2 regions of the Roseovarius sp. Pro17 genome follow, and region 1 is predicted to be linked to the other one. Evidence: riboswitches for the same ligand, from Rfam matches in the RefSeq annotation. Region 1 holds a riboswitch; the other holds the start of a gene.

Region 1 (15,171 bases):
GCGGGTCTGATCGCCGTTGTCACGCTCGGGGGCAAGGTATGAGCGCGTCAGATAGGGCTGCGCGACGCGCGGATCCTCCATCGTCAGGCGGCGGGCAGCCATGTGGCGCGGCTCTTGCGGGCGCGCGCGCTGGGGCAGGTCCGGATTGGCGGGAATCGCGCCGTAATACTTCTGCGCAAGCGCATGGACGTCGCTGGGCACCACATCGCCCGCGACTACGACGATGGCGTCGTTCGGGGCGTAATATGTGCGGTAAAAGCTGGTGGCATCCTCCAACGTCAGCTCGGGGATCTCGTTCTGCCAGCCGATAACGGGTGTGCCGTAGCGATGGTTCAGGAATTGCGCCGCGCTCTGCTGTTCGCGAAACAGCGCGCCGGGGTTATTCTCGACCCGCATGTTGCGCTCTTCAATGATGACGTTGCGCTCGGTCGCGACGTTCTGCTCGTCCAGTTGCAGATTGACCATGCGGTCGGATTCCATCTGCATCATCAACTCCAGCCGGTCAGCGGCGATGCGCTGGTAATAGGCGGTGAAATCGTAGCTGGTAAAGGCGTTGTCGTCGCCGCCCTGCTTGGCCACCGTGGCCGAAAATTCGCCGGGCGCCAGCGTGTCGGTGCCCTTGAACAACAGATGTTCCAGAAAATGCGCCACGCCCGAGCTGCCCGGAGGTTCGTCCGCCGATCCGGCGCGATACCAGACCATATGCGTGACGACGGGGGCGCGGTGGTCCTCGATCACGATCAGTTCCAGCCCGTTGTCCAGCGTAAAGCTGGTAACTTGGTCTGTCCCAGTATCCTGCGCTGTGGCCATCATGGGCAAAAGGGACATGAGAGCGATCAGAAAGGCACGCATATTAGATCTCCGATTGGGATAGCCGCGCAGCTGGGGCGACAGGGATTAGATACAGCGCGCCGGGCGCAGTGCAACCCGCAATGCCGTATCCGTGATCCGGTATCACCGCCGCGAAGATGACTGCGCCCCGAACCATGATGGCCGGGGCGTGCTGATGCTGAAGGCGTGCAGTTACTGCGGTGGCGGCGCCGAGGGCGTCACCACGCCGCTGCGCGTCATGCGCTGTTGTTCAGCCTGACTGTCGAGCCACTGCTTCTTGTAGGCGTCGGTATAGTCGTCATTTGGGCCGATGTTAAAGATGTTCACCCGGCCATGACGGCGGCGTGTCTGTGCATCCTCGGCGGCCAGCGTCTGTCGGACAGCGGGTGTCACGCCATGGCGCCGTGCGTGGTTGACCAGCCCGCCATCGCCTGCGCCGACATTGCCGGGCACGGTGGCTGCCGGATTGCCGCCCAGCGCCGCGACGCCCTCGGCCCGCGGGTTCGTGTCGACCAGATTGGCACCGCCCGGCGTGGGTGCGGGCAGCACGTTGTAGGTTTCGGGCGTCTGCAACGGCTTGGTCGGCAGGACGGTAAATTCATCCGGGCCGTCGCCGGTGTTCTTGATACGGGTCAGAGTGCCGTCGCTGCGCCCACAGGCGGCGAGGGCGAGGGTCAGGACGGTGAGTGCCAGAATACTGCGGCGCATGGGATCGGCCCTTCTTTCGCAAAGTGTCGCGGGTTGTTTAGCGCAATCGCACAGCGAGGTCACGCATGCTTTTTGCTGGGGCTAAAGATGACCATGCCGAATGCGCCCATAAATATCGCGATGTCGGCGACGTTGAATGCAAAAGGGTTGTTCAGCCCGCAGCAGGACATATTCAGGAAGTCGGCGACAGCGCCATACAGCAACCTGTCGATCACGTTGCCCAGCGCGCCGCCGATCAGGAATCCGGCGGCGATTTTCTGCCATTTGCCGCCCGGCTCGTGATGAACCCACCATAGCACCGCGCCCGCGATGACCAGTGCGACGGCAATCAATACCCAGCGTGTATAGGGCGAATCGCCAGCCATAAGGCCAAAGTTGATCCCGTAATTCCATGCCATGCGCAGATTGAGGAAGGGCGGCCAGACGTCGATCGCGCCCAGATTGCGCAGGTCCATCCAGTGAACCGTCAGATATTTGGTCGCCTGATCCAGCAGAAAGACCCAAAAGGCCGTCCAGAAAACGGTTTTCATAACGTGCCCTCCCAAGGCCGGAAGGAGCTAGTGGCGAAAATGCCGCATACCGGTCAGTACCATTGCAAGGCCGGCCTCGTCGGCGGCCGCGATAACATCGTCGTCGCGCATCGACCCACCGGGATGGATCACCGCCGTCGCGCCGGCCTCGGCTGCCGTCAGCAGACCATCGGCAAAGGGAAAGAACGCGTCCGAGGCGACTACGCTGCCTTGGGTCAGGGGCGCGGGCAGCCCCAGCGCGTCTGCCATGTCCTGCGATTTGCGCGCGGCGATGCGGCAGCTGTCCACACGGCTCATCTGGCCCGCGCCGACGCCGACGGTTGCGCCGTCCTTGACGTAGACGATGGCGTTGGATTTGACGTGCTTGGCGACCTTCCATGCGAACAGCAGGTCAGCCATTTCCGCGTCGGTTGGCTGGCGTTTCGTCACGACTTTTAGATCGCTCGCGTCGATATGTCCGTTATCCTTGTCCTGCATCAGATAGCCGCCCGATACCTGCCGGATCGTCTGCGCGGCGGCACGCGGATCAGCCATGCCTTCGGTGATCAGCAGGCGCAGATTTTTCTTGGCCTCAAAGATGCGGCGCGCGTCCTCGTCTGCGCCGGGGGCGATGACGACTTCGGTGAATATCTGCGCGATTTCCTCGGCGGTGGCGCCGTCCAACGGCTGGTTCAGCGCGATGATCCCGCCAAAGGCCGAGGTGCGGTCGCAGTCAAAGGCGCGCATGTAGGCCTCTTTCAGCGTCCCCGCGCGGGCCACGCCGCAGGGGTTGGCGTGTTTGATGATCGCGCAGGCGGGACCGTCTGCTGTGGCGAATTCGCTGGCCAGCTCGAACGCGGCGTCGGTGTCGTTTATGTTGTTATAGCTCAGCGCTTTGCCCTGTAGCTGGCGGGCTGTCGCCACGCCGGGGCGGGCGCTGCCATCGGTATAAAAGCTGGCGGATTGATGGGGGTTTTCGCCATACCGTAGCACTTGGGCCAATGTGCCAGCGACGGTGCGGCGACGAGGGGCGATATCGCCTTGCTGTGCGGCCATCCAAGTGGACACAGCCGAATCGTAAGCCGCTGTTCGCGAGTATGCTGTCATCGCCAGTTTCTGGCGAAAGGCTAGCGTCGTGCCGCCATCGTTTGCAGTCATTTCGTCCAGCAATGGACCGTAATCCTCGACATCGACGACCACGTTCACAAACCCATGGTTCTTTGCGGCGGCGCGAATCATCGCGGGGCCGCCGATGTCGATATTCTCGATGCAGGTGTCGTAATCCGCGCCGTCTGCGACCGTGCTCTCAAACGGGTAGAGGTTCACAACCAGCAGGTCGATTGCGCCTATGCCGTGCTGCTCCATCGCCTTTACGTGTTCGTCATTGTCGCGCAGGGCCAACAGGCCGCCATGCACCGCCGGGTGCAGTGTCTTGACGCGTCCGTCCATCATCTCGGGAAAGCCGGTCACGTCCGCCACGTCGCGCACGTCCAGCCCGGCATCGCGCAGCGCCTTGGCACTGCCGCCGGTGCTAAGCAGTTCGACACCCTGCGAGGCCAGCGCGCGGCCCAGATCAATAAGCCCGGTCTTGTCCGAGACGGACAGAAGGGCGCGGCGGATGGGGGCGATATCGGTCATATGGGCGGTCCTGCGTTCTGGCGGTTCAATCGTCGTTCAGTCGTCGTCTGGTGCCGGGAATGGCGCGTCCTGCGCCAGATCGCGGATGCTGATCGGGGTATCCTGCGCCTTGGCGAGCGACCATCTGATGCGGTCCGCATACTCCAGCGCGCGCCCGGATAAAACTATCTGTTTACCCGCACGCGGTTTGAGCCGTGATTTTTCCAGATAAACTGACGGTTCCAACGAGATGCGTGCGCGCGCGTCGGTACGGAATACCCAGATTTCGCCGCTGCGCAGCGCCAGCGAGACGGCAGCGCCGCCCATGTCGATGTTCGCGTCCACCTCTGGATGCAGGTGGAAATGGATCTGGTAGGGCACGCCCTGCATGGCGTGCGTGTCCATCGCCGCGTCGAACCGGCGCTTGTCCTCGAGGTCCATCGCCAGCAGCATGTCCTCGCCTGCGACGCCGCGCCCGTCAAAGGTCATCTCGATCGTGCGCGCGTGCGTCAGGCCAAAGCGACGCACATAGCCATCATGCCCGCCCTCAAAGCGCAGCCCGTCCGAGGCATGGCTCATCTGGATAGGCACGTCGCTGGGCCCGTGCGTCAGCCATTCGGCATCCGTCCCCGTCGCGCCCAGCCGCGCGCTGGATTCGCCTGCGACTACGAGGGTTGAATGCGACGGTGTCGCGCGTCCCGCCCGTCGCCATTCAACGCCAAAGCTGGCGCCCGAGCCGCAATTGACGATCACCGGGCGGCGCCCCGACGTTAGCTCGAACGCCATCGCCGAGGCGTGTGCGCCTGCGGATGCAGCACCCGAAGGCGGCGGGGCGGCGTCAATGATGAGCGATGTGCGCCCCGCGCTGAGGCGTGCATAGCCCATCGCCAGCCCATCCGGTTGCCGCCCCTTGACGCCGCTGGCAGCCAGCGCGGTGTCCAGCCGACCCTCTAGCCCGCGCCCGCCACCGTGGAACCGCGCCAGCCCGCCGTCAGAATGCCGCAGCGTGCGCAGCGTCGGCGCGATGCGCTGCGTCGCCGCCGTCAGGGACGGTGGCGGGGGTGTGCCTGACTCGTCCAGCGCGGCGGCGGCCCATGTGAGCAAGGTGAAAACGTCTAGCAATTCCTCGGGGTTGCGGGTAGGCAGGACGCCCGCCTCGCCGATATGCGCCTCGCATTCGCGCCCCAGCGCGCGGGCGGCTGGGGCCACATGACCCTCCATCCCCTCCAGCGCGAGGCCCGCATAGATAAGGCCGGTCAGCGCCTCGAACCGTGGCAGGCCGGGCGCGGTAGCGTGCCAGCGTTTGCCCAGAAACAGCGTCTGCTGCGCTAGCGAGCGATAGAATGGGTCCGATACCGCGCGATCCTGCCCGGTTAGCAGGAACAATGCGTGGTTGATCCAGCGGATCAGGCGCCGCCCGGTCAAATCCGGCGTCCAGCCGGGGCCGCGCCCACCGCCGTGGCGCGCGATCCACTCCCACGTCCACTCCCGCGCGCAGGCCCGCGCGGGCCCGTCTCCCGCCGCCGCGAGATCGTCGAGCCAGCCAAATCCGTGCATTTCCGCCTCAAAGGTGGGTCCTGGCGGGTTCAGATCCCAGATTGCCAGATCGGGTCGTTCGATCAGATGCCCGGCGAACAAGAAATTGCCCGCCGATAGCTGTCGCCCGCGGGCAAAACTGCCGATCGTGCGCGGCTCGGGGGATGAAACAAACGCAGTCACAGGCCGCGCCCAAGCCGCGCGCCGCGCGGTGATGCGGTTCATCGCCCTCGTCCAGTTCGCGCCGTAAGTGCCGGGTGTTGCCATGCGCCTCGTCTCCGGGCGCTCTTGTTGGCGCCTCTCTGCGCGATCATACCGCGCAGTCGCGGCCAAGTCACCGAGGGATTGTGAAAATCGCGTCAGATCCGCAGGAGCGCGATGTAAAAGCCATCTATGCCGCCTTGATCGCCCCAATAATCGGGGCGCAGGCGCAGTCCGCCTTCTTCGGTGATCCAAGTGGGGTCGATGCCGGGCATAGCCAGTGCATCGCGATCGACCTTGAGTGCGGGATGTCGGATCAGCGCCTCGTCGATTTGGCATTCGCCCTCGTCTGGTAGCAGCGAGCAGGTGCAATAGACCATTCGCCCGCCGGGTTTTAACAGGCCTAGCGCGCGGTCCAGCATTGCGGCTTGCAACGCAATCAGATCGCCAATTTCGGACCCGTCGCGCGCGTGTGGCAGATCGGGATGCCTGCGGATCGTGCCAGTGGCCGAGCAGGGGGCGTCGAGCAGGATCGCGTCATATTGCCCCTCATGGGTCAGCGCGTCACCGGTGACCAACGTAGCGTTCAGCCCCGTGCGCGTCAGGTTTTCGCGCACCCGCGCCATGCGGGCGTCTGATATGTCCAGCGCGGTCACATCCGCGCCCGCGGCCGTCAGTTGCAGCGTCTTGCCCCCCGGTGCTGCGCACATATCCAGCACCGCCTCTCCGGGCTGGGCGTTCAGTAGGCGGGCGGGGATGGCGGCGGCCGCGTCCTGCACCCACCAGTCGCCCGAATCGTAGCCGGGCAGGGCGCTTATCTGCCCGGCTTGTTGTAGCCTGACCGATCCGGTCGGCATTTCAGTGCCGCCCAGCGCCTCAGCCAGTGCGGCCGCATCGCCTTTGGGCGTCAGGTCCAGCGGCGCGCCTGCGAAATGCACGGCCTCAAAACCCGCGACCGTCTCAGCGCCATAGGCCTCGGACAACGGTGCGCGCAGCCATTTGGGCAGGTGCGGCACACGTAGGATGGCCCATTCGGCGGGGCCGTCTGTGGCGATTTTACGCAGGACGGCGTTGACTAGCCCTTTTAGCGTGGCAAAGCGTTTATGCCCCGCGATCATGCTGACACAATCGTTGACCACCCCATGCGCGTCGCCGCCAAGGCACAGCTCTGTCGTGCCGAGCCGCAGGATGTTCATCACATGCAGGGGCGGCGGCTTGCGCAGGTGTTTCTTTAACAGGCGGTCCGCGCGTTCCATTCCGCGCAGGGTCTGCGTGGCAAGGCGCTGGGCGCGGGCGCGTCCCGGTGCATCCAGCCGGTCCAGCGCGCCGGACGCCAACAGCTCGGTCAGCAGGCGGTGTTCGCCCAGAATCTGATCCAACAGGTGAACGGCGGCAGCGCGCGGCGATGGCGGGGACATGGCAAATCCTTGCTGAATGGCGACGAGGGCGTATATCAAGGGCATGCGAGCAAAGGAACCCATGCCATGACGGACCGTCCCGATCTGCCACCCGAAGCGCAGCGCGCCCTCGCCGAGGCCGAAGAGCGCCGCAAACATGCGGATGCGCCGGACCTGCCCAAGGAACTGGGCGGACGCAAGGACGGCCTTGAGGCCGTGCGCTACGGCGATTGGGAGAAGAAGGGTATCGCGATAGACTTCTGATCTGCGCGGTTTCGACGCTTGACGGCGTAGCTGCGCGCGCCCATCCTAGCCGGGTAACAGGGGCGCCCCGAATAGCGGGGCTGAGACGCACCCTTAGAACCTGAACCGGATAATGCCGGCGGAGGAAGTTGCGCGCGACGAGGGCCGTATCAGGCCTTGGCCGCCTGCCTATCCCTCGCCCGGCCTGAGGGAAAAGATGGATAACGCAGGACAATATCTGGCACATATGCGCGCCCGCGCGCCGCTGGTGCAGAACATCACCAATTATGTTGCGATGAACGTCATGGCCAATATCATGCTGGCCGCTGGTGCCAGCCCCGCCATGGCCCATGCGCGCGGCGAAGCGGCTGAATTCGCGGGACTGGCCGATGCGCTAAGCGTCAATATCGGCACGCTCGATCCTGAATGGGTCATCAGCATGGAAGAGGCCGCCAAGGTCATGGTGGACGCGGGCAAGCCTTGGGTTTTGGACCCTGTTGCAGTGGGCGCAACCGCGCTGCGCCGCGATGCAGGCGCGCGGCTTCTGGCGCTGAAGCCCACTATCATTCGCGGCAATGCGTCCGAGATCATCGCGCTGGCGGGGGCCGAGGCAGCGGGCAAGGGCGCCGATGCTGCCAATGCCGTCGCCGACGCCGAGGACGCGGCGCGTGCACTGGCCCGTCAGACGGGCGGCGTCGTCGCCGTGACCGGCGAGGTCGATTTTGTCACCGACGGCGAGGCCGCCTACCGCGTCGCGGGCGGCCATGCGCTGATGCCGCGCGTCACCGTTCTGGGCTGTTCATTGACCGGCCTCGTCGCCGCCTTTGCAGTGGGTCAGCCCGCGCTGCCCGCCACTGTCGCCGCGCTGGCCTACTACGGCGTCGCGGGTGAGGCAGCGGGGGCAGAAGCCGTCGGACCAGCCAGCTTTCAGACCGCCTTTATCGACACGCTTCATGCGCTGACGCCTGATGACGTAACCGCCCGCGCGCGGATCGAGGCGACATGAGGCTGGGTCCGGTCTATTTCGTCACCGATGCAGATGCGCCGGTATCTGTGCCCGATCAGGTGCGCGCGGTCGTTGCGGCAGGCGTGCCGATTGTGCAACTGCGCGACAAAGATGCCAACGACGCTGATTTTGCGGCGTTGGCGCGTGAACTGCTGCATATCACCCGCGCTGCCGGTGCGGCGCTGATCGTCAACGACCGGATCGGAGTGGCGTTGGAGATTGGCGCGGATGGCTTGCATGTCGGGCAGGGCGACGGTGATATCGCCGACATTCGCCGCCGGATCGGGCCGGATATGATCCTTGGGCTTTCGGTGGAAACACTGGAGCAATTAGGCTCTATCCCGCCAAATAGTGTCGATTATCTTGGCGTTGGTCCCCTGCGCGCGACTGCGACCAAGCCGGATGCGGCGCAGCCGCTGGGCATGGACGGGCTGGCACAGATCATCGCCGCCGCGCCGCTGCCCTGCGTCGCTATTGGCGGCATAAGGCCGGGGGACGCGGCGGCCATCCGGCAGGCGGGCGCGGCGGGTATTGCAGTCGTCTCGGCAATATCGCGTGCGCAGGACATGGACCGCGCGGCGCGCGCGCTGATTGAAAAATGGGAGGCGGCATGATCCCCAATATCCTCTCTATCGCGGGGTCCGATCCGTCGGGCGGCGCCGGTATTCAGGCGGACATCAAGTCGATGTCGGCCAATGGCGGCTACGCCATGGCGGCGATCACCGCGCTGACCGCGCAGAACACCCGTGGGGTGCAAGCGGTGCAGCTGCTGACGCCGGACATCATCACGGCCCAGATCACTGCGATCCGCGACGATATCCGCATCGACGCGGTCAAGATTGGGATGCTGGGCAATGCGGCCATCATCGGTGCGGTGGCGGACGCGCTGGCGGATGTGAATGCGCCCATCGTGCTCGACCCGGTGATGGTCGCGAAGGGCGGTGATCGGCTGCTGGCCGCCGAGGCGGTCGATGCGCTGCGCCGCCTGCTGCTGCCGATGGCGGCGCTGATCACGCCGAACCTGCCCGAGATTGCTGATCTATTGGGCTGCAAAGAGGCGCGTGATACCGGTGAGATGGCCGAACATGCCGAGCGGTTGATGGACCTTGGCGCGCGGGCGGTCTTGCTGAAAGGGGGGCATCTGGATGGTCCGGACAGCCCCGATCTACTGATGTGGAGCGGTGGCACCGAATGGTTGCACAGCGCGCGCATCGACAGCCCAAACACCCACGGCACCGGCTGCACCCTGTCTTCGGCCATCGCGGCGCATCTGGGGGCGGGCCTTACGCTGCTGGATGCTGTCCAGCGTGGCAAACTCTATGTCACCGGCGCCATCGCCGATGCGCATCGGCTGAGTGTTGGCCATGGTCACGGCCCGACGCATCACTTTCATCTCTGGCAGCGTTAAAGCGTGTCGAAGTAAAGTCGAGGCACAACCTGAATTCGAAACGCTCTAGGCGCTATTTGACCGTCAGATCGGCCCCGCGCCCCTTGCCCTGGTCCGATATGAACCGGATCGTATCGCCGCTGATCTTTACGGTCTGGCAATTGGGGTCCAGCCGGTCCGCACCCCAGTAAAGATCGCGACAGAAATAACCGCCCTGCCAGTTCCACGCGCCGGTGACGGGCGAGCCGAAGGCGCGGCCCTTGATCTCGCCATTGGGCGCCACGGACAGGGTTATGCCCAGCCGCGTCAGGGCGCGTCCCGAAACGGCAGCGACGAACGCATCGCGCGTCGTCACGGCCTCGAACGATTGGGCCTGTGCCGGCGCTGCGAATAGGCTGAGTGACACGGCGCAGGCGATGGATGTGACAGAGCGCATGACTTTTGCTTCCTGCTATGGTTTCACACCATATACGGCGCGCCTCGCGCATTGGATCACCCGCCCCACACCAAAAGGAGGCCCTTGTGCCAGCACTACCCGATTTCCGGCTGGAGACGCATTTCGCCAAGTGGGAGTTCAGCGCCCGCCACCACATGACCGCGTCCGACGCCGAGAGCGTGTCACTGGCCGATCTGCTCGGCATGGCCAGCGATGAGGATCGCGCGGCGTTTCAAAACATGTGGCTGGGCTATACCGAAACATGGGGGGAACCGGCGCTGCGGGCCGAGATCGCGGCGACCTATGCCGCGCAATCCGCCGATGATATCCTTTGTTTTGCGGGCGCGAGCGAGGGGATATTCGCCGCCAATTCCGTGCTGTTGGAGCGCGGCGATCATGCCATCGTGGTCACGCCGAATTATCAGTCGCACGAAACACTGCCCAGCATGATTTGCGAGGCCACAGGCGTGCCGCTGGACCCCCAGGATGGCTGGTCGCTGGACATCGACCGGATTGCCGTCGCGATCCGGCCTAACACCCGGCTGGTGACGATCAACTTTCCGCACAATCCCACCGGCGCGATCCTGCCGCTGGACCGCTATCGCGCGCTGATCGAGCTATGCCGCAAACATGGTATCTGGATCTTGCATGACGAGATTTTCAATGGGCTGGGACCAAGTGGTGCCGCGCATCTGCCCTTTATCGCTGATGAATACGAGCGCGGTCTATCGCTGGGCGTGATGTCGAAATCCTACGGCCTGCCCGGCCTGCGCATCGGCTGGATCGCGTGTCAGGACCGCGACGTGCTGTCCCGCATGGAGCGGATGAAGCACTACCTGTCGATCTGCAATTCCGGCCCGTCCGAACATCTGGCCCGCATCGCGCTAAAGGCGCGGGATCGCCTGCTGGCGCGCAACAATGCCATCGTGGACGAGAACCTGCCGAAATGGGACGCGTTCTTTGCCCGCCATCCGGACCTGTTCGAATGGCAGCGCCCTCAGGGGTCGTGCATGGGCTATCCGCGGTATCTGGGGCCGGAGGGCGTCGAGGAATTCGCGCGGCGCTTGGTGGAGGAAAGCGGCGTGTTGGTGTTGCCGAGTACGATCTACCGCTCGGAATTGGGTGAAACGCCGCAGAATCGCTTCAGGATTGGGTTTGGGCGGACGGGATTGGATGCGGGGCTGGCGGCGATGGACGCGAATATCATGCGGAACCGTGAATAGGCGTTGGATCAACTATATCTGGACGTGCGTGATTGCATGAATATGCCCCACCGCTTAGCGGTCCGGCGTCGTCCAGTCCTTTTCAATATCGGCATTGCTTCGCCTTAGCCGCAAAGCAAGACCGACCGAGACACCCACACCAATGGCGACGGTCAAATCCGCGAACACGGTCAGAACCAGCGTCAGGATCAGCAGCACACGATCCGAGACGCGCGTTTGCATGTAGCCGCGCCATTTATGCGGCTCACTCATGTTCCAGGCCGTCAGGATCAGCAGACCGGCAAGGGCCGGCATGGCAAGGTAGCCCGCCACAGGCGCCGCCAGCAGCATGACCAGCAGAATCGTCAGCGCGTGAATGACCCCGGCAACGGGCGTCTTGCCGCCAGCGCGCACATTCGTCGCCGTGCGGGCAATGGCCCCGGTCGCAGGCAAGCCGCCAAAGAGGGCAGATCCGATATTGGCAAAGCCCTGCGCCAGAACCTCGGCGTTTGGCCTGTGTTTGCCGCCGATCATCTTGTCCGCGACCATCGCCGACAGCAGCGATTCGACGCTCGCAAGGAATGCAATGATCAGGGCCGAAGGCAGCAGGCTGATAATCCGCTCGACGCTGATGTCCGGGAGGGCGGGCATGGGCAGCGTGCTGGGCAACGGGCCGAAACGGGAAAAGATCGTATCGACCGGTAGATATGCGATGGCGACGATGACCGAGGTAAGCCCAACAGCGACGACCAGTCCTGGAAACCTGGGGGCGACGCGGCGCAGTCCGACGATCATGGCCATGGTCGCGAGGCCGATCGCGACTGCATAGAGATTGAGAGTATCGCGGGCGGCCCAAAGCGCGTGGGTCTTGGCAATGAATTCGGCCGGAACCTCGGCCATGGACAGGCCAAAGAAATCCTTGATCTGGCTGGTCGCGATGATGATCCCGATGCCGATGGTAAATCCGTTGATGACGGGTTCGGGCACATAGGCAACGAGGTTTCCGGCCTTCAGGTAGCCCGCAACCAGCATAATGATACCAGCCATGAGCGTGGCCAGAACCAGCCCGTCATATCCGTGATTTGCAATGACGCCAAAGACGACGACGATGAACGCACCCGTCGGCCCGCCGATCTGCACACGGCTGCCACCCAGAAACGAGATCAGGAACCCCGCAACGATTGCTGTCACCAGCCCCTTTTCCGGCCCCGCCCCCGATGCGATGGCGATGGCAAGGCTGAGTGGCAAAGCAACCATCGCCACGCTCACGCCGGCGATCAGGTCGCTGGTGAACTGTTCGCGGTCATAGGTTTTCAGTGTCGTTATTATCTTTGGTTTCATGGAAAGCGCTACTATCCCCGCAGCAGGATCGACAAATTATCAAAATGCACGTTGGCCATGGGCGGGGCGAAACCCTTGGAGGGATGCGTAATAGACCCTTACCCCAACCCCAAAACATCCAGCATATCATACGCCCCCGGCGGCCTTCCCTGACCCCAGAGCGCCGCCTTCAAAGCGCCGCGCGCGAACACCGCCCTATCGGTCGCGATATGGCGCAGAACGATCCGCTCGCCCGCCGCGGCAAAGATTACGTCATGCTCGCCCACCACATCGCCGCCGCGGATGGCGGAAAACCCGATATGGCCCCGCTCACGTGGCCCGGTGATGCCGTCGCGGGCGCGGTCCGATACATGGTCCAGCGCGACTCCGCGCCCGGTCGCCGCAGCCTCGCCCAGCATCAGGGCGGTGCCCGAGGGGGCGTCGACCTTTTGATTGTGATGCGCCTCGACGATCTCGATGTCGAAATCGTCGTCCAGCGCCTTTGCGACCTTCTCGGTCAGCATGGTCAGCAGGTTGACGCCAAGGCTCATGTTGCCCGCGCGGACCTGCACGCAATGGCGGGCGGCGGGCTTCAATGCTTCCAGCTCTGCCTCGGAAAATCCGGTGGTGCCGATGACATGCACGGCGCGGGCCTGCGCGGCCAGTTTGGAAAACGCGACTGTGGCGGCGGGGGCGGTAAAGTCGATGATGGCCTGCGCGGGGGCGAATGCCTCAAGCGCGTCGTCGGTCACCGTGACGCCCAGTGGCGCGCCGCCCATCGCCTCGCCCGCGTCGCGACCGATCCATGCGTGACCTGCCCGCTCGACTGCGCCGGCGAGGTGGGCGCGCCCGCTATCCGTGATGGTGCGGATCAGCATTTGGCCCATCCGGCCCGATGCGCCTGTCACTGCTATGCCCGGTCCTGTGGTCATGATCCCGCCTCCGTTGGTTTCACGCCTTTGATAGCGTGGGCATCGTCGCTTGGCAAAGGGCGGCGGAGCGACTAAATGCAGACCCATGGCAAAGAACAAATCTCATGATGGCTCCGGCCCGACGCAGCGGCAACTTCAGGTGGGCGAAAATGTGCGCCGCACACTGGCCGAGGTTTTGGGGCGCGGCGATATCCACGATCCGGACCTCTCCCGCATGTCGGTGACGGTGGGCGAGGTGCGCATGTCTTCGGACCTCAAGATCGCGACCGCTTATGTCATGCCACTGGGCGGCGAGGGGCAGGACGAACTGGTCGGCCTGCTGGCGCGCAACAAAGGCGAGTTGCGCCGTGTCATGAGCAAGAAGCTGGGGCTGAAATTCGCACCCGATCTAAGGTTTCGCCTGGATACCACGTTCGATCAGATGGACGAGACCCGGCGCCTGTTTTCGCGCGGCGACGTCCAGCGGGATCTGGATGACTAGGGCGTGGTTGGCCGCTGCGCTGGCGCTGTTGCCGATGCAGGCGGCGGGCGCCGAGTGCCGCCGCGACACGTTCGAGGGGGTGGGTTATTCCATCTGCGAGGTGGACATGGCGGACGAGGATTTGCGCCTGTTCCTGAAGTCTCAGGACGGTGAGACACTGGGCAGTTTCAGCCGCACCAATGCGATGCTGGCGGATGAGGGTGCTGCGCTCAATTTCGCCATGAATGCCGGAATGTATCATTCGGATCGTCGCCCCGTTGGCCTTTACGTTGAGGACGGACATGAGGAGGCGGGCATCGTCACCTCTGAGGGGCCGGGCAATTTCGGCCTGCTGCCGAATGGCGTGTTGTGCATCCGCGAGGATGGCGCCGACGTGATCGAGACGCTGCGGTTTGTGCGTGAGGCGCCGACGTGTCGCGATGCCACGCAATCAGGGCCGATGCTGGTGATCGACGGCGAATTGCATCCCAGGTTTCTGGTCGATAGCGACAGTCTATATGTGCGCAACGGTGTCGGGACGAACGAGGGCGGAACGCGCGCGGTCTTTGCGATCTCGGACGCGGCGGTGAATTTCCATACATTCGGGCGAATGTTTCGCGATCATCTAAAGCTGCCTCAGGCGTTGTACTTCGACGGCAATATCTCAAAGCTCTATGCGCCGGAACTGGAGCGTAGCGACGTCGGCTTTCCCATGGGGCCGATTGTTGGCACCGTGACGCGCGTGCAGCCGGACGAATAAGCACGTTTCGCATTTGTGAGCCGGTTTTTGCGCCGAACGCCTTAGGTGGGCGTGATTGGTTGGGTGCCTGTTCGGCTGCCGGCGGAATGGTCGGCCGCCCCGCGCGCGATTGACAGCCAACAGCCCTTGGGCTAGCCCCCGCCTATCATCAGCATGGGGCGACACGCATGGCACGCAAACGCAAGGGGCGCGATATTTCCGGCTGGCTGATCGTGGACAAGCCTGCGGGCATCACCTCGACCTCTGTCGTCAACAAAGTGCGCTGGGCGCTGCAAGCCAAGAAGGCGGGACACGCAGGCACGCTTGACCCCGAGGCGACCGGTGTTCTGGCAGTCGCGCTGGGCGAGGCGACCAAGACGGTGCCCTACATCACCGACGCCCTCAAGGCCTACAAATTCGAAGTGCGTTTCGGCGCGGCAACCAATACCGACGATGCCGAGGGCGAAGTGATTGCGACCAGCGACACGCGCCCTTCTGATGACGAAATCAAAGAGGCGCTGCACGCCTTCGTTGGCGATATCATGCAGGTGCCGCCCAAATTTTCGGCAGTCAAGATCGACGGCCAGCGCGCCTACAAACTGGCCCGCGACGGCGAGGATGTGACGCTGGCCGCGCGGCCCCTGTGG
Region 2 (15,171 bases), 1.1 Mb from region 1:
CCTTGCGCCTCGCCGAAGCCTGCGGCGCAATCGGGGCCTGCGTTCAGGCGCATGTCCTGCAGCGCGTGATGTTGGCGCAGCAATCCGCGCAGTCGGGCCAGCATGATCCGCTCGTCAATCGGCTGAGAGATCACATCATCGGCACCGGCGCGCAGCGCGGCAACGCGAGCCTCGCCGGTATCCTCGGGCAGGAGGGCCACGATAGGCACTATGGCCAGATCGGGCCGCGCGCGCAGCGCAGCGATAAGATCGCCGCACTCCATGTCGGTGAGGGCTGCGCCCACGATAATCAGGTCGGGCCTCAGGTCACGCGCAATCGCCATGGCACCGCCGCCCGACGACGCCTGATGTACCTCGAAATGTGCCGCCGAAAGCTTGACCTTCAGCACGATCCTGTTGGTCGCCACAGCGTCCACGATCAAAATTTTCCCTGACATGGGCGAACGCCTTTCTGACTTGCCCTATTCTCTGGCTCGACTATCCATGCAAGAAGTTAAGAAAACCTTTCCGGGAAATTTAGCATCATGAAGCATACGCGGGAATCCGCCGAAACGATCGCTCTTCGCTGCCTTGGCTGGCTGCTGGCTAACGAAGAGCTGGTTCCGGTCTTCATGGGTGCGACTGGTGCGGGTGAGGATGATCTGCGGCGGGGCGCTTCTGATCCGGCATTTCTGGCAGGGGTGTTGGATTTTGTGATGATGAACGATCAGTGGGTCATCGATTTCTGCGCGGCCGAGCAGTTGGCGACCGACGCACCCATGCAGGCGCGCGTGATGCTGCCCGGCGGGCAAGAGGAGCACTGGACATGAGCAGCAGCACCCGGATCGACGGCATTATCTTTGACAAAGACGGCACGCTCTTTGATTTTCACACCACGTGGGCCGATTGGACCCGCACCCTGCTGGGCCATCTGTCCGAGCGCCACGGAGCGGACCCCGAGGCGCTGGCGCGTGCAATCCAGTTCGATCTGGCCGAATGTCGATTTCTGCCGACCAGCCCGATGATCGGCGCAACCAGCCGCGAAGGGGCCGAGACACTCGCCGTCGCGATACCCGGTTCTGATGCGGATGAAATCGAGGAATACATCAAGATCACATCAGCCCAGGCACCCTTGCAGCCCGCTGTGCCGCTGGATCCATTCCTGACCGATTTGTCCGCGCGCGGCCTCAAGATCGGGCTGGTCACGAACGATACCGATCACGGCGCGCGTGCGCATCTGACCAGTGCCGGAGTGCTTGATCATTTCGATTTCGTCGCCGGATACGATACAGGCCACGGGTTCAAGCCGGCGGCAGGTCCGCTGCTGGCCTTCGCGCGGCAAACGGGTCTTGATCCGACGCGCTGCGTCATGGTGGGCGACAGTACGCATGATCTGAAGGCCGGTCGCGCGGCCAAGATGCTGACGCTGGGCGTCCTGACCGGCATCGCCGAGACGGCCGAACTGGCACCGCTGGCCGATGACGTGCTGCCCGATATCGGCCATATCCCGGCCTGGCTGGACCGGTGACGCGGCATCCGGCCTTTGGCTTGATGCTGGCGACCTTCGGCGCGCTGGTGCTGACGCCGGATGCGATGTTTTTACGGCTGTCGCAGATGTCTGGCCCGCAAATGCTGGGCTGGCGGGGCCTCTTTATGGGGACGTCGCTGATCGTGATCTGGCTGCTGACCAGTCGTACGCGGCGGGGTGATCTGACCTTGCTGGCCAGCGGGGCGGGAATCGCCATTGTCGTGTGCCAATTCTTCAACTCGTCGCTGTTTGCTCTGGGGATTGCGGCGGCGCCGGTGGCGATCGTCCTTTTCGGTGTAGCAACAACGCCGATCTGGGCGGCGCTATTCGCTTGGGCGCTGCTAGGTGAGCGGACGGCACGGGCGACGTGGATTACCATCGCAGTCGTCGCAGTGGGCATCGGCATCGCGGTGCTGGGCGGGGGCGAGGCAGCGGCAGAGCCACGCATCGCCCTGTTGGGCGCGCTGGCGGGCCTTGGCGTGGCAATGATGCTGGCATTGAACTTTGTCGTACTGCGCGCGCGCCCCAGCCTGCCCATCCCTTTGTTAATCGGGGTCGGTGCGCTGTTTGCCGGGGCGGCAGGCGTGACGGCGACGGGCCCCGCGCAGATGACGGACGGCAATGTCTGGGCCATCGCGATCACCGGCTGCATCGTTCTGCCGGTGTCGTTCCTGTCGCTGTCCATCGCATCGCGCCACACGGCGGCGGCGAATGTAAGCCTGTTGCTGCTGCTCGAAACGGTTCTCGGCCCCGCGTGGGTCTGGCTGGCGCTGGGCGAGGCGCTGACCCCTCGGATGTTGTTGGGTGGCACGATAGTAGTGGGGGCGATCGCGCTCTATCTGATGCACGCAAGGCGCAAGGTGCAGCGTAGAAATGCAAAAGCGACAAACCTTGCCGCAAAGTGAATACATCTGAAGTCAGCGCCGTGGTTCGATAGGCCTACCAGACGCGGAGGGCTGCCGGATGAGCGAAGAACTGAAGCGCCGCAAGCGCACCGGGGGGCGCGCGGGAAATGCCGACCGCCGCGGCAGCGCGGTGATCGAGCAGATGCCGTGGAATCCGCCGATCAATATCGACCGCCCAACTGAGCCGCTGGATGATGCAGGCGTCGCCGCCATTCATGACGGAGCGATGCGAATTCTGGAAGAGATCGGGATCGAGATCCTGAACCCGGAGGCGCTCGAGATTTTCCGCGCGTCCACCGGTTGCACTATTTCAGGCACGAACCTGCGCATGGGCCGCGACTTTGTGATGGAAGAGGTGGCCAAGTCCCCCGCAGAGTGGACCATGACACCGCGCAATCCTGATCGCCAGATTACCATGGGTGGGCGGCACCTGAATTTTGGCAACGTGTCGTCGCCGCCCAGCTATTGGGACATGAAACTGGGCCGAAAGGTGACAGGCACGCGCGAAATGTGCGCCGATCTGCTAAAACTCAGCCAGTATTTCAACTGCATTCACTTCGTCGGCGGCTACCCGGTCGAGCCGCAGGATATCCACGCATCGGTGCGCCATCTCGATGTGCTTTATGACAAGCTGACGCTGACCGACAAGGTCGCTCATGCCTACAGCCTCGGCAAAGAGCGCGTCGAGGACGTGATGGAGATGGTGCGCATCGCAGGCGGACTGAGCCATGCGGAGTTTGACGCGACCCCGCGCATGTTCACCAACATCAATTCGACCTCGCCGCTAAAGCACGATCATCCGATGCTGGACGGCTGGATGCGCCTTGCGCGGCGCGGGCAGGGGCTGGTGGTGACGCCGTTTACGCTGGCGGGGGCCATGGCGCCGGTCACGATGGCGGGCGCGGTCGCGCAATCGGTGGCCGAGGCGCTGGTGGCAGTCGTGCTGGCGCAGCTTGTGCGCCCCGGAGCGCCCTGCGCTATCGGCACGTTCACCTCGAATGTCGATATGAAATCCGGCGCGCCCGCTTTCGGCACACCAGAATACATGCGCGCGACCCAGATGACCGGACAACTGGCGCGGCTCTACAAGCTGCCGATGCGCGCCAGTGGCGTTTGCGCCGCGAATGTGCCGGATGCGCAGGCCACGTGGGAGACGTCGAACAGCCTCTGGTCGGCCGTCCAGTCGGGCGCGCATATGGTTTACCACGCAGCGGGCTGGCTGGAGGGCGGGCTGATCGCGTGCCCCGAAAAGCTGGTCATGGATTGCGAGATCCTGCAACATATCCAGCGCTACATGGACCCTGTGTTGACAGCCACTGGCCCGGACGAGATCGCGATCGACGCTATCGCCGAGGTGGGCGATCAGGGCCATTTCTTTGGCATCCAGCACACGCAGGATCGCTATACGACCGCGTTCTATCAGCCGTTCCTCAGCGATTGGCGCAACTTTGAGGCGTGGGAAGCAGCGGGCGGCGTCTGGACCGCGCAGCGCGCACACCAAATGGTGCAGGATATCCTCGCCAGCTTTGAGCCGCCCCCGATGGAGGATTCCATCCGCGAGGAACTGGCCGACTTCGTCGCTCGCCGCAAATCCGAAGGCGGCGCGCCTACCGACTATTGAGCGCCGCCAGGAGGTGCGACATCAGACATTCCTGTCCAGCGTCGCGCGGCAGGCGCGATCGACCCCGGCGTGCAGCAGGACGGCAAAGACCGCCAGCACGATCAGGGCGGCGAACATGAGGTCTGTCTTGGCCCGGCCACTGGCGAGCAGCATGAGATAGCCGAGGCCCTTGGACGCCCCGACCCATTCGCCGATTATCGCGCCGATGGGCGCATAGACCGCCGCCAACCTCAGCCCCGAGGCAAAGCCGGGCAGGGCGGCGGGTATACGAATATGGCGCATGATCCGGGCCGGGCTGGCACTCATAAGGCGGGCCATGTCGATCCATGCCTGCGGTGTGCGCATGAGCGCGTCAAAAAATGCCGACGTCACCGGAAAGTAGATCACCAGAAGCGTCATAACCACTTTGGACCCGATGCCATAGCCGAACCATAGCGTCAGGATCGGGGCGAGGGCGAATACCGGCACCGCTTGGCTAAAGATCAACATGGGCCGCACGAGGTTGCGCGCGATGGGTGAGGCGGCAAGCGCGATGGCCGTCAGGCCGCCGAGGATTGCGCCAAGGGCGAGGCCGGCCAGCACCTCGATCCCGGTGATCATCGTGTGGTGCGCGATCAGCGCGCGGCTGGTCCAGAGGGTTTCGGCCACCAGTGCGGGACCGGGCAGGATGAAACGCGGCACACCGGTAAGCAGGACAAGCGCCTGCCATGCTGCGAGGGCGACGAGGGTTGAGGCGATGACGCTTGCAGTGCGTTTCATGGCTCACCTCGCAATGTGGCCAGCAGGGCGCCTTGGGTTTCCAGCGTTTTTGTGTCGTCGACCGCGCGGGGGGCGGCGCCCGGTGGGGCGGGCCACATGCGCAGGCCGCTTTCGCTGAGGATGAGGATAGCGTCGCCGAGGCGGGCCGCTTCTGCCGGGTCATGGGTGACCATCAGCACGGTGTGATCTGCCAGCAGCTTTGCCGTCAGGTCCTGCACCTGCGCGCGGGTGCGCGCGTCAAGCGCCGAGAACGGCTCGTCCAGCAAGACGACGGGACGGTCCTCCATCAGGACGCGCGCCAGCGCCGCGCGTTGGCGTTGGCCGCCCGATAATTGGCCGGGGCGTTTGGCGGCGTGATCGCTGAGGCCGACCTCGGCCAATAGCTCTGCGGCACGTTTCGGTTGGGGTTGGGCCGCGCGCAGGCGTGCGCCGAGCATCACGTTGTCGAGGACGCTGAGCCATGGCAGCAGCAGGTCGCTCTGGGCCATAAGCGCCACGCGGCCCTTGAACGGCGCGCCGTCGCTGGCGGTCAAGGTGCCGGTCAGCGTGGCCTCATCCGCGATGCCTGCGATTAGGCGCAGCAGGGTCGTTTTGCCCACACCCGATGGCCCCAGAAGGCAGGTCCAGCTGCCGGGCGCAACCTCCAGCGCGATTTGCGGCACGAGGGGCGCATCGCCGACGGCGACATGCCCATGCAGGGAGATGCCCGGGGCGTTCATCCCGACAGGCCCATGTCCCAAAAGCCGACCTCGAGGCGCACCGCGGCAGCAAAGCGTTGCGACAGGGTGGCCCAGCGGGGCGTCTGCTGCGGCGATGGCCCGACGCGGCGCGCGATGGCACCATCGAGCAGCGCACCGACCTCGTGGCAAACCTGCTGGTTGCCTTGTCCGGCGTAGGTGTCGATCCAGTCGGCATAGGGCGCATTCTTTTGCGCGCCGTTTCGCGCGGCGGCGAGGCGCAGGCCGATCTCGCCATAACCCATGACGCAAGGCGCAAGCGCGGCGAGCAAGTCCAGAAAATCACCGGAATGGCCCGCATCCAGCACATAGCGCGTGTAGGCGATGTTTTGCGGCAGTTCGGGCGCGGCAAAGAGCGTGGCTTCGTCCACACCCTCATTCGCGCAAGTGGCGACATGCAGCGCGATTTCGTCGTTCAGCAACGCATCCAACGTGCGCGCGGCAAAGCGCATTTCGTCAACCGTCTCGGCCTTGGTCACCGCCAGCGCCCATGCGCGCGAGAAGTGGATGAGAAACACGTAATCCTGCACCAAATAGCGCAGATATGCCTCGCGCGGCAGGGTGCCGTCCCTCAACCCTTCGACAAAGGGATGATGCGTATAAGCGTGCCATAATTCGGCTGCCTCAGCGCGCCACGCGGTGAACGTCGTGCCATACATCAACGGGCGCCCGGATCGACAGCTAGTTGCGAAACAGGGCGCGTGCCCTCAATCAGACCTGCCTCGCTCAGGAATGCCTCGAAATCGGAATAGCGGGCCACATCGACCGCGGCGGGGCGCAGGGCAAAGCGGGGGATCGTGTCGACCCATGCGCGCGAATTCAGCTCATCATCCAGCTCGGATGAGGTGGATTTGAAGATATCCCAGCTCTCCTCGGGGTGGTTGACGATATATTGCGTGGCCAGTTCCGTCGCGCGCAGGAATCGCGCGATGACAGCGAGATCCATTGTGTCTGGATTGGCGACATAGATCAGCTCGTCATAGGGCGGCACACCTTCCTCTTCGATGAAAAAGCAATTGCCGGGCACGCCCTCGATCTCCATCTGGTTCAGCTCGAAATTGCGGTAGGCGCCGATGACGGCATCGACCTGCCCCGACATGACCGCTGGACCCAGCGACCAGTTGACGTTGATTAACTCAACATCCGAAAGCGCAATGCCGTGGTTGCCGAGGACGGCGCTCAGCAGGGCCTCTTGGACGCCGGCAACGGAATAGCCGATCTTGGCCCCTTTGAGGTCCTCGATCTTTTTGATGGGGCCGTCTGCGAGCGTTAGAAGGCAGTCCAGCGGGCTGGCGATCAGCGTGCCGACACGGATCAGCGGCAGACCTTCGGCGACCTGCAGATGCAGTTGCGGCTGATACGAGAGGCCGAGGTCAGCCTGCCCGGCCGCGACCATCTTGGGCGGAGACGAGGCATCGGCTGGCGCGATGACCTCGACTGCGAGGCCTGCATCGGTGAAATATCCGCGCTCCTGCGCGACGATGATGGGGCCGTGATTGGGGTTCACGAACCAGTCCAGAACAACGGTCAGCTTGTCCTCGGCGAGGGCGGGCGTGGCGGCAAAAAGGGCGGCAGCGAGGGCGAGGGCTTTCATGGCGGCTCCGGGTCGGTGCGGGCCATTTGGCGACGGGCGGGGGGATGCACAGGCCATCCGGTATCCAGCGCCCGCAACCGCGTGACCGCGTTGCAGTTGTGGCCAAGCCGGCGGGTGGATGACGGAATAGGGCGCAAGCGCATAGTGCGCGTGTCGCAGGCTCCGTTCCCTCCGCCGGTATTGACCGGATCAGGTTCGATGGGTCGGCATCTGCGCCTCTCAGCCCCGAACAAACGGAGCACCCCAACGGATGGCGCGACCGTAGCGGCGCCAGCGCGCGGTTGCAAGCGCCCTCTGGGGCGATCTGCGGGGCTGTCATGGCGTGCCGAATGGTCGCGATTTAACTATGTGACGAAACGCATTAGGGTGCGCGAAACAGACGGAGCCTTGCCGCATGATCCCCCAAACTCAAACCACCCAGTCGCAGACCACTGCAACACGCCTTTCCTATGCCCTGATCGGCGCCATTGCGGGCCTTTGCGCTTGGGCACTGATCGAGATCGTTGCGGACGTGATCGACAATGCGCGCATCGTGCTTTTGCTGGTGTCGTCGGGCCTCGGGTTCTTTGGCGTGTTGCTGGGCCTTCTGGGACCGGTGCGGCTGGTGCCTGCGGCGGCGGCGGCGCTGGGCATGGCGGTTCCGGCGGCGGCGCTACTGCTCTGGGCCAGCTTTCGCTATTCGGATGTTGAGGGTTTCCTCGGGCGGGGCTACGCGCTGGCCGCGTTTATATATCTATTGTCGATATCGGTGCCCTTCGTGGTGGCCGGGCTACAGCGGCATGGAGGCTGGCGGCACTACGGCCTGCTCTTTGACGCCGCATGGGAGCTGGTGGTGCGTACGGCGGCAGCGTGGTTGTTCGTCGGAGTGGTCTGGACAGTGCTCTTTTTGTCGGACGCACTTTTGGGGCTGGTCGGGCTAAATATCATCCAAGACCTGATCGACATCGAGCCGGTGCCCTACCTCGTCAGCGGCCTCGCGCTGGGCCTCGGCCTTGCTATTGTGCATGAGCTGCGCGACTACGTCTCGCCCTTTCTGGTAATCCAACTCTTGCGCGTTCTGCTGCCTGCGCTGCTGATTGTGCTGGCCGTGTTCGTGGCCGCGCTGCCCTTTCGCGGGCTGGGCAACCTCTTTGGCCAGTTGTCGGCGGCTGCTACGCTGATGGCGGTGACGGTGGCGGGGATCACGCTGGTAACGACGGCCATTCACCGCGACGATCCGTTGTCTGTGCAAGGCCCGGTGATGCGCATCTCTGCCCAGGTGCTCAGCGTGATGCTGCCAGTCCCGGCGGTGCTGGCGCTGTGGGCGGTATGGCTGCGGGTGGATCAATACGGGCTGACGCCCGATCGCGTCGCGGCGCTGGTCGCTGCGGGTGTCGTCTCGATCTATGCGGTGGCCTATGCGGGCGCGGTTCTGCGCCGCCGGGCGTGGCGTGCCGAGCAGCGCCGTGTCAACCGCCGCATGGCGCTGCTGACGCTGGTTATCGCAGCCGCGTGGCTGACGCCATTGCTGAACGCCGAGCGGTTATCGACCTCTAGCCAACTCGCGCGCGCAACGGAAGGGGTGCTGCCTGAAAAACTGGCGCTGTGGGAGATGGCGCATGACTGGGGCAAGGCGGGCCAACGCGGCCTTAGTCGACTGGAGGCGCGCGCGCAGGATGATACGGATTTGCTGACGCTGATCAACAAGGCGCGCCGCACCGAGGTGAGATGGGACTACCAAAGCCCAACTGGCGACGCTGCTATCTCGCCGCTTGCTGGCATCGTGCCCCTACGCCCCGAAGGGCGCAGCCTGCCGCCCGGCGCACTGGACGCGCTCGACGGTTACGACCGGGTCTCGATCCATGAAGCCTGCAATCGACGCGCGCCGGGCGGACATCCCGGCTGTGTGATGGTCATCGCCCCGTTCGAGCCGCAAGACGGCGCCGAGCAAGTGCTTGGGTTTTTCATAACGGCCGGGAGCGGCGTGCGCATCGCCTCGTACGCATTGCAAGACGGCGTGTTGATAAGCGAAGGAAGCGCGCGAGACCTTGCTTCGGGCAACTACCCCTCTGCCGAGCCTCAGATCGTGACCGATATTCTCGAGGGCCGCTTTCGTATAGTGCCTGCGCCGCGAAGCGTGCTGGATGTCGGAGGCATGCAACTGTTTCCTCAAAAATAGACGCGTTTGCCATTTGTTAAGACCGCTCATGCATATCTGAGGGCGGATGCAGCGGAGAATGTGATGCACGGGCTTATCAACCGGGCCATAGAGCGGTTCGTTCGCGATACCTACGGGCGCGACGTTTGGGGCGCCGTTATGCGCGGCGCTGGGCTGGAATTTACAGAATTCGAATCGATGCTCAGCTATGAGCCTGACGTCACGCACCATGTGCTGGACGCGCTTGCCGCCATTCTGGACAGGCCGCTGCCAGATATCCTAGAGGATATCGGCACCTATCTGGTCTCGCACCCCAAGGTCGAGGCGCTGCGCCGCCTGTTGCGGTTCGGTGGACCGACCTTTGCCGAATTCCTGCACTCTCTGGACGATCTCCCGGCGCGGGCGCGCCTTGCCGTGCCTGATCTGGACCTTCCCGAACTGGAACTGCGCGAGCATGGCGCAGATTTTTATAGTGTTAGTTGCCGGGGCGATGCGCCCGGTTTCGGTCACGTGATTGTTGGGTTGCTAAGGGCCTTGGCAGACGATTATGGCGCGCTGGCCTTGCTACAACACATGGGGATGCGCGGGGGGTGCGAGATTATTGAGGTGCGGCTGCTGTCGGCTGAACATGCCAGCGGACGCGCCTTTGAACTGGCGGCGGGGACCGGATGATGAAAAGCGACCCGATCCAAGCACAACCCGCAAGCGCGGTTGCTGATACGTTCGAAACGAACGCGGCTTATGCGTCGATGATGGACGTGCTTTGCCCAATGCATGTGGTTCTCGACCAGACGGGGCATGTGACACATGCGGGGCCGACCCTGTTGAAGTTATTCGCCGAGACGCCGCTGATTGGCGCGCGGTTTGCCGAACTTTTCGAGGTCAAGCGACCGCGCGGTGACGGCTCGATGCGCGCGATGACGGCGAGCGCTGGCGGCAAGATGTATCTGCGCATCCGCAACGGCGCACGTGTTGATTTAAAGGGGGTTCTAGTGCCATTGCCGCCCGGTTCTGGGCCTGAAGGTGGCGCGCTGGTCAACCTGTCCTTTGGCATATCGGTGGTTGCAGCGGTGCGTGAATTCGGTCTGACCGGAAGCGACTTCGCCCCCACCGACCTCGCCGTCGAGATGCTCTATCTGGTAGAGGCCAAGAATGCCGCGATGGAGGCATCGCGCACTTTGAACCTGCGACTGCAAGGCGCAATGATCGCCGCCGAAGAGCAAGCCTATACCGATACGCTGACCGGTCTGCGCAACCGGCGCGCGTTGGATTACGTGTTGGATCGGCAGGCCGAAATGGAGCAGGATTTTGCTCTGATCCATATTGATCTCGACTTTTTCAAAGCGGTTAACGACACCGGTGGCCATCCCGCAGGCGATCATGTTTTGTGCGAGGTGGCGCGCATCATGGTCGAAGAGACCCGCAGCGACGATACGGTGGCACGCGTGGGCGGCGATGAGTTCGTGCTGGCGCTCAAGCGGCTGGTCGATCCTGAGAAGGTACGCGACATCGCCACGCGCGTGATCGCGCGGCTGGAACAGCCGATCGTTTATGCGGGGCAGGTCTTTCGCATATCTGCCAGTGCAGGATCGGTGCTGTCGTGCGACTACGCGCGCCCAGATATGGCCCGGATGATGCAGGAGGCCGACATCGCCCTCTACGCAGCCAAGCACCGCGGTCGTGGTTGCCACGTGCCCTTCACTGAGGAGCTACGCGATGCTGGTGCCTTGTCTGCCGAAGATGTTGGGCACATGAGGCGCCGCCAGGTCGAATAGTTTGTCATGGCTTAGGGTGTTTCGACCGCGAAATTGCACCGCGATGGCAATAGAAATTGTGTGCGACAGTCGTCGCTCCGACCGGTCTTGGGCCAATTCGCTTCCTGCAATGCCTGGCACAAAATCTCGGCTCCGAACCGGAGTGGTCGCGCGGCAAGCCGATCACACCATGCTGCCAACATTTTTGGCAATTTGGGGTGCTGTACAAAGTAGTAACCATAGTTGTGAGTTGCGCCGGCACACCGCTCCAGCAGTCAGGGGCTCCATGCCTGTCAGGCGTCTTTCTGCTCTTGCAACTCCAGATCGGCCTCGGGGACATTGAGGGTTGACCAGGTCTCGTCCTGCGGCGGCGCGGGGGGCATGTCGCAATCGCGGCGGTGCAGGTTTACTTTGGCTATGAAGTTGGCCGAGATTGGTGCGGTCACAAAGAGGAATGCCATGATCAGCAATTCGTGCAGCGCGCCATAGCCAGTCAGGTAGGAATGGATCATCGATGCCAGCAGCAACGCGCCGATGCCGACCGTGCCGACCTTGGTCGGGGCGTGCAGACGCGTCATGGAATCGTTGAACTTGAGCAGTCCGATTGAGCCGATCAGCGAAAAGGCGGCACCAATGATCAGACATATGGCGACCGCGTAGGTGACGATGACTTCCCAGATCATTCGATGATGTCCCCCCGCAGCACAAAGCGCGCATAGGCCACCGTGCTGACGAAACCCAGCATGGCGATGACCAGTGTCACCTCAAAGTAAATCCTTGTGCCCTGCGCGATGCCCAGCAGAACGATCAGGCCGATGGCGTTCACCACCATCGTATCCAGCGCCAGAATGCGGTCGCCCGTTCCGGGCCCGATCACGAGCCGGATCATCGCCATGATCTGCGCAATGGCAATGGCGCCAAAGGCGATCCATAGCGCGATGTTCATCATGTCGGTGGCCAACATCATGCGAAAATCTCCTTCAGGCGACGCTCGTAGCGGTGCTTGATATCGTCGCGCACTGCGTCCGGGTCGTCGGTGTGCAGGGCATGGACAAGTAGGCTGTGCCCCTCGTCCGAAAGGTCAGCCGAGACGGTGCCGGGCGTTAGCGTAATGGTGCCCGCGAGGACCGTGATCGCCTCGGGCTGGCGCAGGTCCAGGGGTACGACCACCCATGCCGGGCGCAACTTGGCGTTGGGTTTGGTCAGGACGATCCAGGCGACTTGCACGTTGGCGACCATGACGTCCCACAGCACTATGACGATATAGATCGCCATGCGCCATGGGCGGAAACCATGCGGCGTGTCCGGCCACCAGACCGAGGTGACCCACGGGATCAGTATGCCCAGGATTAGGCCGAACACCACCATGCCGGGCGAAAGGGTGCCTTGAAGCAATACCCACACCACGGTCAGTAGAAGGGTTAGCAACGGGTGTGGCAGCAGCCAGTAAAATGCGCGTTTCATGTCAATGTCCCTCCGCCGGGTCGCTTAACTTGCCCTTCGTGTCCAGCACCCGATCAATGTAGGGCGCCGGAGAAAAGAGTTGCGTCGAGATCGCCGTTGTATAGCGGTGCGCTGGTCCGGCAAAGACGGTTAGTGCGATGAGCATCGCCAGCAGGCCGCCGACCGCCGTGTAAGCCAGCGCGCCCGGTGCCGGGGCGCGCTCGGCGTCTTCGGGATGGGGCGACGCCTCGGCCTTCCAAAAGATGACGCTGCCGGCGCGGGAAAATCCAACGAGGCTGATCAGGCTGGTGCCCAGCACCACGGTCCAGATCCAGACGACCAGCGGCGACTGCACGGCGGCATCAAGGATCAACAGCTTACCGGTGAAGCCCGACAGGGGCGGCAGGCCAACCACGGCGATCGCCCCGACAAAGAACATCCCCGCCGTCAGTGCCGCACCGGATACGGGCGGCTGCGCGCGCAGTTCCAGATCATCGCGCCCGGTGCGCACGAGGTCCGCGATAAGGAACAGCGCTGCGGCCGCCAGCGTCGAGTGCATGATGTAGTATAGGGCCGCTGCGATCCCCTCGGCAGTGAACAGCGCCGTGGCGATCATCACCATCCCCATTGAGCCGATGACGGAATACGCGACCAGTCGATCCAAATGCCGCGCGGCCAACACACCGATCATGCCGATGGAGATTGATGCCAGAGCTGCCGGTAGCAGCCAGAAATCGTGCAATCCTGCCGTCACGTCGAGGTTTGGCGGAAAAATCAGCGTATAGACGCGGATGATTGCGTACGCGCCCACCTTGGTCATGATGGCAAAGAGGGCGGCGACCGGCCCCGGCGCCTCGGCATAGCTGGAGGGCAGCCAGAAATGCAACGGCACGATGGCCGCTTTGATCGCGAAGACGAGGATCAGCAGCACCGCCGCCACGCGGATGCCCACGCTGGAGCCGACGTCGATCTGCGCAACGCGCACTGCCAGGTCAGCCATGTTCAGCGTGCCGGTTTCCGCATAGAGCGCGCCCAGCGCAAAGAGGAAAAGGGTCGAGCCGAGCAGGTTGAATAGCACATATTGCACGCCCGCGCGCAGGCGCACCACGCCGCCCGAGTGTATCATCAGGCCGTAGGACGCGATCAATAACACTTCGAAAAAGACGAAGAGGTTGAACAAATCGCCCGTCAGGAACGCGCCCATGATCCCCATCAGCTGGAACTGGAACAGCGCGTGAAAATTCCGCCCGCGCGCGTCCCATTTCGAACCGATAGCGTAGAGCAGCACGAAAAGGCTCAGAACGGCGGTCAGCAACACCATCATCGTCGACAACCGGTCGGCAACCAGCACGATGCCAAAGGGCGCCGCCCAGTCGCCCAGCTGATAGATCGTGACGGTCCCGTCCGCCGCCTGCCATGCCAGCCCGGTCGTAAGGGCGATCAGCGCCAGAACGCCAGCGGTAGAGAGCGCTCGCTGAATGCCAAAATGATGGCGCGCCGCCAGCACCAGAAAGGGCGCGAGGATCGCGGGCAGGACGATAGGCAGAATGATCCAGTGGCTCATGCCGCGTCCCCTTCTTCGGGACGTTGGGGCGACTCTGGGGCAGGATCGTTCACATGGTCGTCATCCGCGCCGAGGTATGAGCCCAGCGCCATCATCACCACCACCGCCGTCATCCCGAACGAGATCACGATGGCCGTCAGCACCAGCGCCTGCGGCAGCGGGTCCGTGTAGGTCCCCGCGTCGTTGAGGATGGGTGGCGCGCCGATTGTCAGGCGCCCCGAAGCAAAGAGGAACACGTTGACCGCATAGGTCAGCAGCGACACGCCGATGATCACCGGAAAGGTGCGCAGGCGCATCACCATGTAAAGCCCTGCAGAGGTCAGGATGCCGATGGCGGAGGCGACGAGCAGTTCCATATCAGACCTCCTTCACTGTGCGACGCGGCGCTTGCGGGTTCTCGCGGGAAGGGTCGATATCCATTGCGTGATCGCTGTCTTCGACATGCGCCCGGCGGGCGAGCCGCGAAAAGCTCTCGAGCGACAGCATCACGGCGCCGACTACAGCCAGAAATACGCCCAGATCGAAAAGGGCGGCAGTGGCCAGCTCAAACTTTTGAAAGGGCGGGATGCGAACATATACGAAATCCGAGGTCAAGAACGGCTTGCCAAAGAACCATGATCCGATGCCGGTCAGCCCTGCAATCAGAACGCCGGTGCCGATGACGCCGTGATAGGGATAGCGCAGCCGCGCCGACGCCCAGCTGAAACCGCTTGCCATGTATTGCATCACGACCGCGATCGACACGATCAGACCGGCGATGAATCCCCCGCCGGGTTCATTATGGCCGCGCAGAAAGATGTAAAAGCCGACCATCAGCACCACCGGCATGATCACACGTGTCAGAATGACCATCATCAGGGGGTGAATGTCGCCCGCGCGCGGCTGATCCGGCTTTCGATTCAGCAGCTTGGCACGTGCGGGGCTGGCCAGAAGCGCCTCGGTCAGCGCATAGATCAGCAGGGCCGCGATCCCCAGCACGATGATTTCACCAAACGTGTCAAAGCCACGGAAGTCGACGAGAATCACGTTGACCACATTCGTGCCGCCCCCGCCTTTGTAGGAATTCGCCAGATGAAATTCCGAAATCGACTGCGCGACCGGATCGCGCATCAGGTAGTACCACGACATTGCCATCGCCCCGAGGCCCCCG

The links. A riboswitch is a leader RNA that binds a small molecule or an ion and turns the genes downstream of it on or off. The one in region 1 is predicted to bind thiamine pyrophosphate.
Positions count from the first base shown of each region.
Region 2: another riboswitch for thiamine pyrophosphate. It lies ahead of U3654_RS02005 (ABC transporter substrate-binding protein); the one in region 1 lies ahead of thiM (hydroxyethylthiazole kinase).

Region 1 is NZ_CP141179.1:3,459,570-3,474,740, reverse strand. Features, by position in the region: gene U3654_RS16760 (M16 family metallopeptidase) at 1-852, opposite strand, end outside; gene U3654_RS16755 (DUF3035 domain-containing protein) at 1,024-1,539, opposite strand; gene lspA (signal peptidase II) at 1,599-2,069, opposite strand; gene purH (bifunctional phosphoribosylaminoimidazolecarboxamide formyltransferase/IMP cyclohydrolase) at 2,097-3,686, opposite strand; gene U3654_RS16740 (heparinase II/III family protein) at 3,723-5,468, opposite strand; gene U3654_RS16735 (RsmB/NOP family class I SAM-dependent RNA methyltransferase) at 5,561-6,820, opposite strand; gene U3654_RS16730 (DUF1674 domain-containing protein) at 6,887-7,063, shown strand; TPP riboswitch at 7,112-7,207, shown strand; gene thiM (hydroxyethylthiazole kinase) at 7,260-8,048, shown strand; gene thiE (thiamine phosphate synthase) at 8,045-8,662, shown strand; gene thiD (bifunctional hydroxymethylpyrimidine kinase/phosphomethylpyrimidine kinase) at 8,659-9,456, shown strand; gene U3654_RS16710 (dihydrodipicolinate reductase) at 9,509-9,871, opposite strand; gene U3654_RS16705 (pyridoxal phosphate-dependent aminotransferase) at 9,958-11,094, shown strand; gene U3654_RS16700 (SulP family inorganic anion transporter) at 11,149-12,414, opposite strand; gene dapB (4-hydroxy-tetrahydrodipicolinate reductase) at 12,513-13,325, opposite strand; gene rbfA (30S ribosome-binding factor RbfA) at 13,411-13,806, shown strand; gene U3654_RS16685 (phosphodiester glycosidase family protein) at 13,799-14,545, shown strand; gene truB (tRNA pseudouridine(55) synthase TruB) at 14,713-15,171, shown strand, end outside.
Region 2 is NZ_CP141179.1:400,136-415,306, forward strand. Features, by position in the region: gene U3654_RS01965 (diguanylate cyclase) at 1-437, opposite strand, end outside; gene U3654_RS01970 (DUF3572 domain-containing protein) at 525-809, shown strand; gene U3654_RS01975 (HAD family hydrolase) at 806-1,507, shown strand; gene U3654_RS01980 (DMT family transporter) at 1,504-2,412, shown strand; gene U3654_RS01985 (trimethylamine methyltransferase family protein) at 2,471-4,033, shown strand; gene U3654_RS01990 (ABC transporter permease) at 4,055-4,792, opposite strand; gene U3654_RS01995 (ABC transporter ATP-binding protein) at 4,789-5,511, opposite strand; gene U3654_RS02000 (TenA family protein) at 5,508-6,191, opposite strand; gene U3654_RS02005 (ABC transporter substrate-binding protein) at 6,188-7,123, opposite strand; TPP riboswitch at 7,273-7,379, opposite strand; gene U3654_RS02010 (DUF4153 domain-containing protein) at 7,518-9,281, shown strand; gene U3654_RS02015 (heme NO-binding domain-containing protein) at 9,345-9,932, shown strand; gene U3654_RS02020 (diguanylate cyclase domain-containing protein) at 9,929-11,035, shown strand; gene U3654_RS02025 (Na+/H+ antiporter subunit G) at 11,308-11,697, opposite strand; gene U3654_RS02030 (K+/H+ antiporter subunit F) at 11,694-11,981, opposite strand; gene U3654_RS02035 (Na+/H+ antiporter subunit E) at 11,978-12,478, opposite strand; gene U3654_RS02040 (monovalent cation/H+ antiporter subunit D) at 12,480-14,021, opposite strand; gene U3654_RS02045 (Na+/H+ antiporter subunit C) at 14,018-14,377, opposite strand; gene U3654_RS02050 (monovalent cation/H+ antiporter subunit A) at 14,379-15,171, opposite strand, start outside.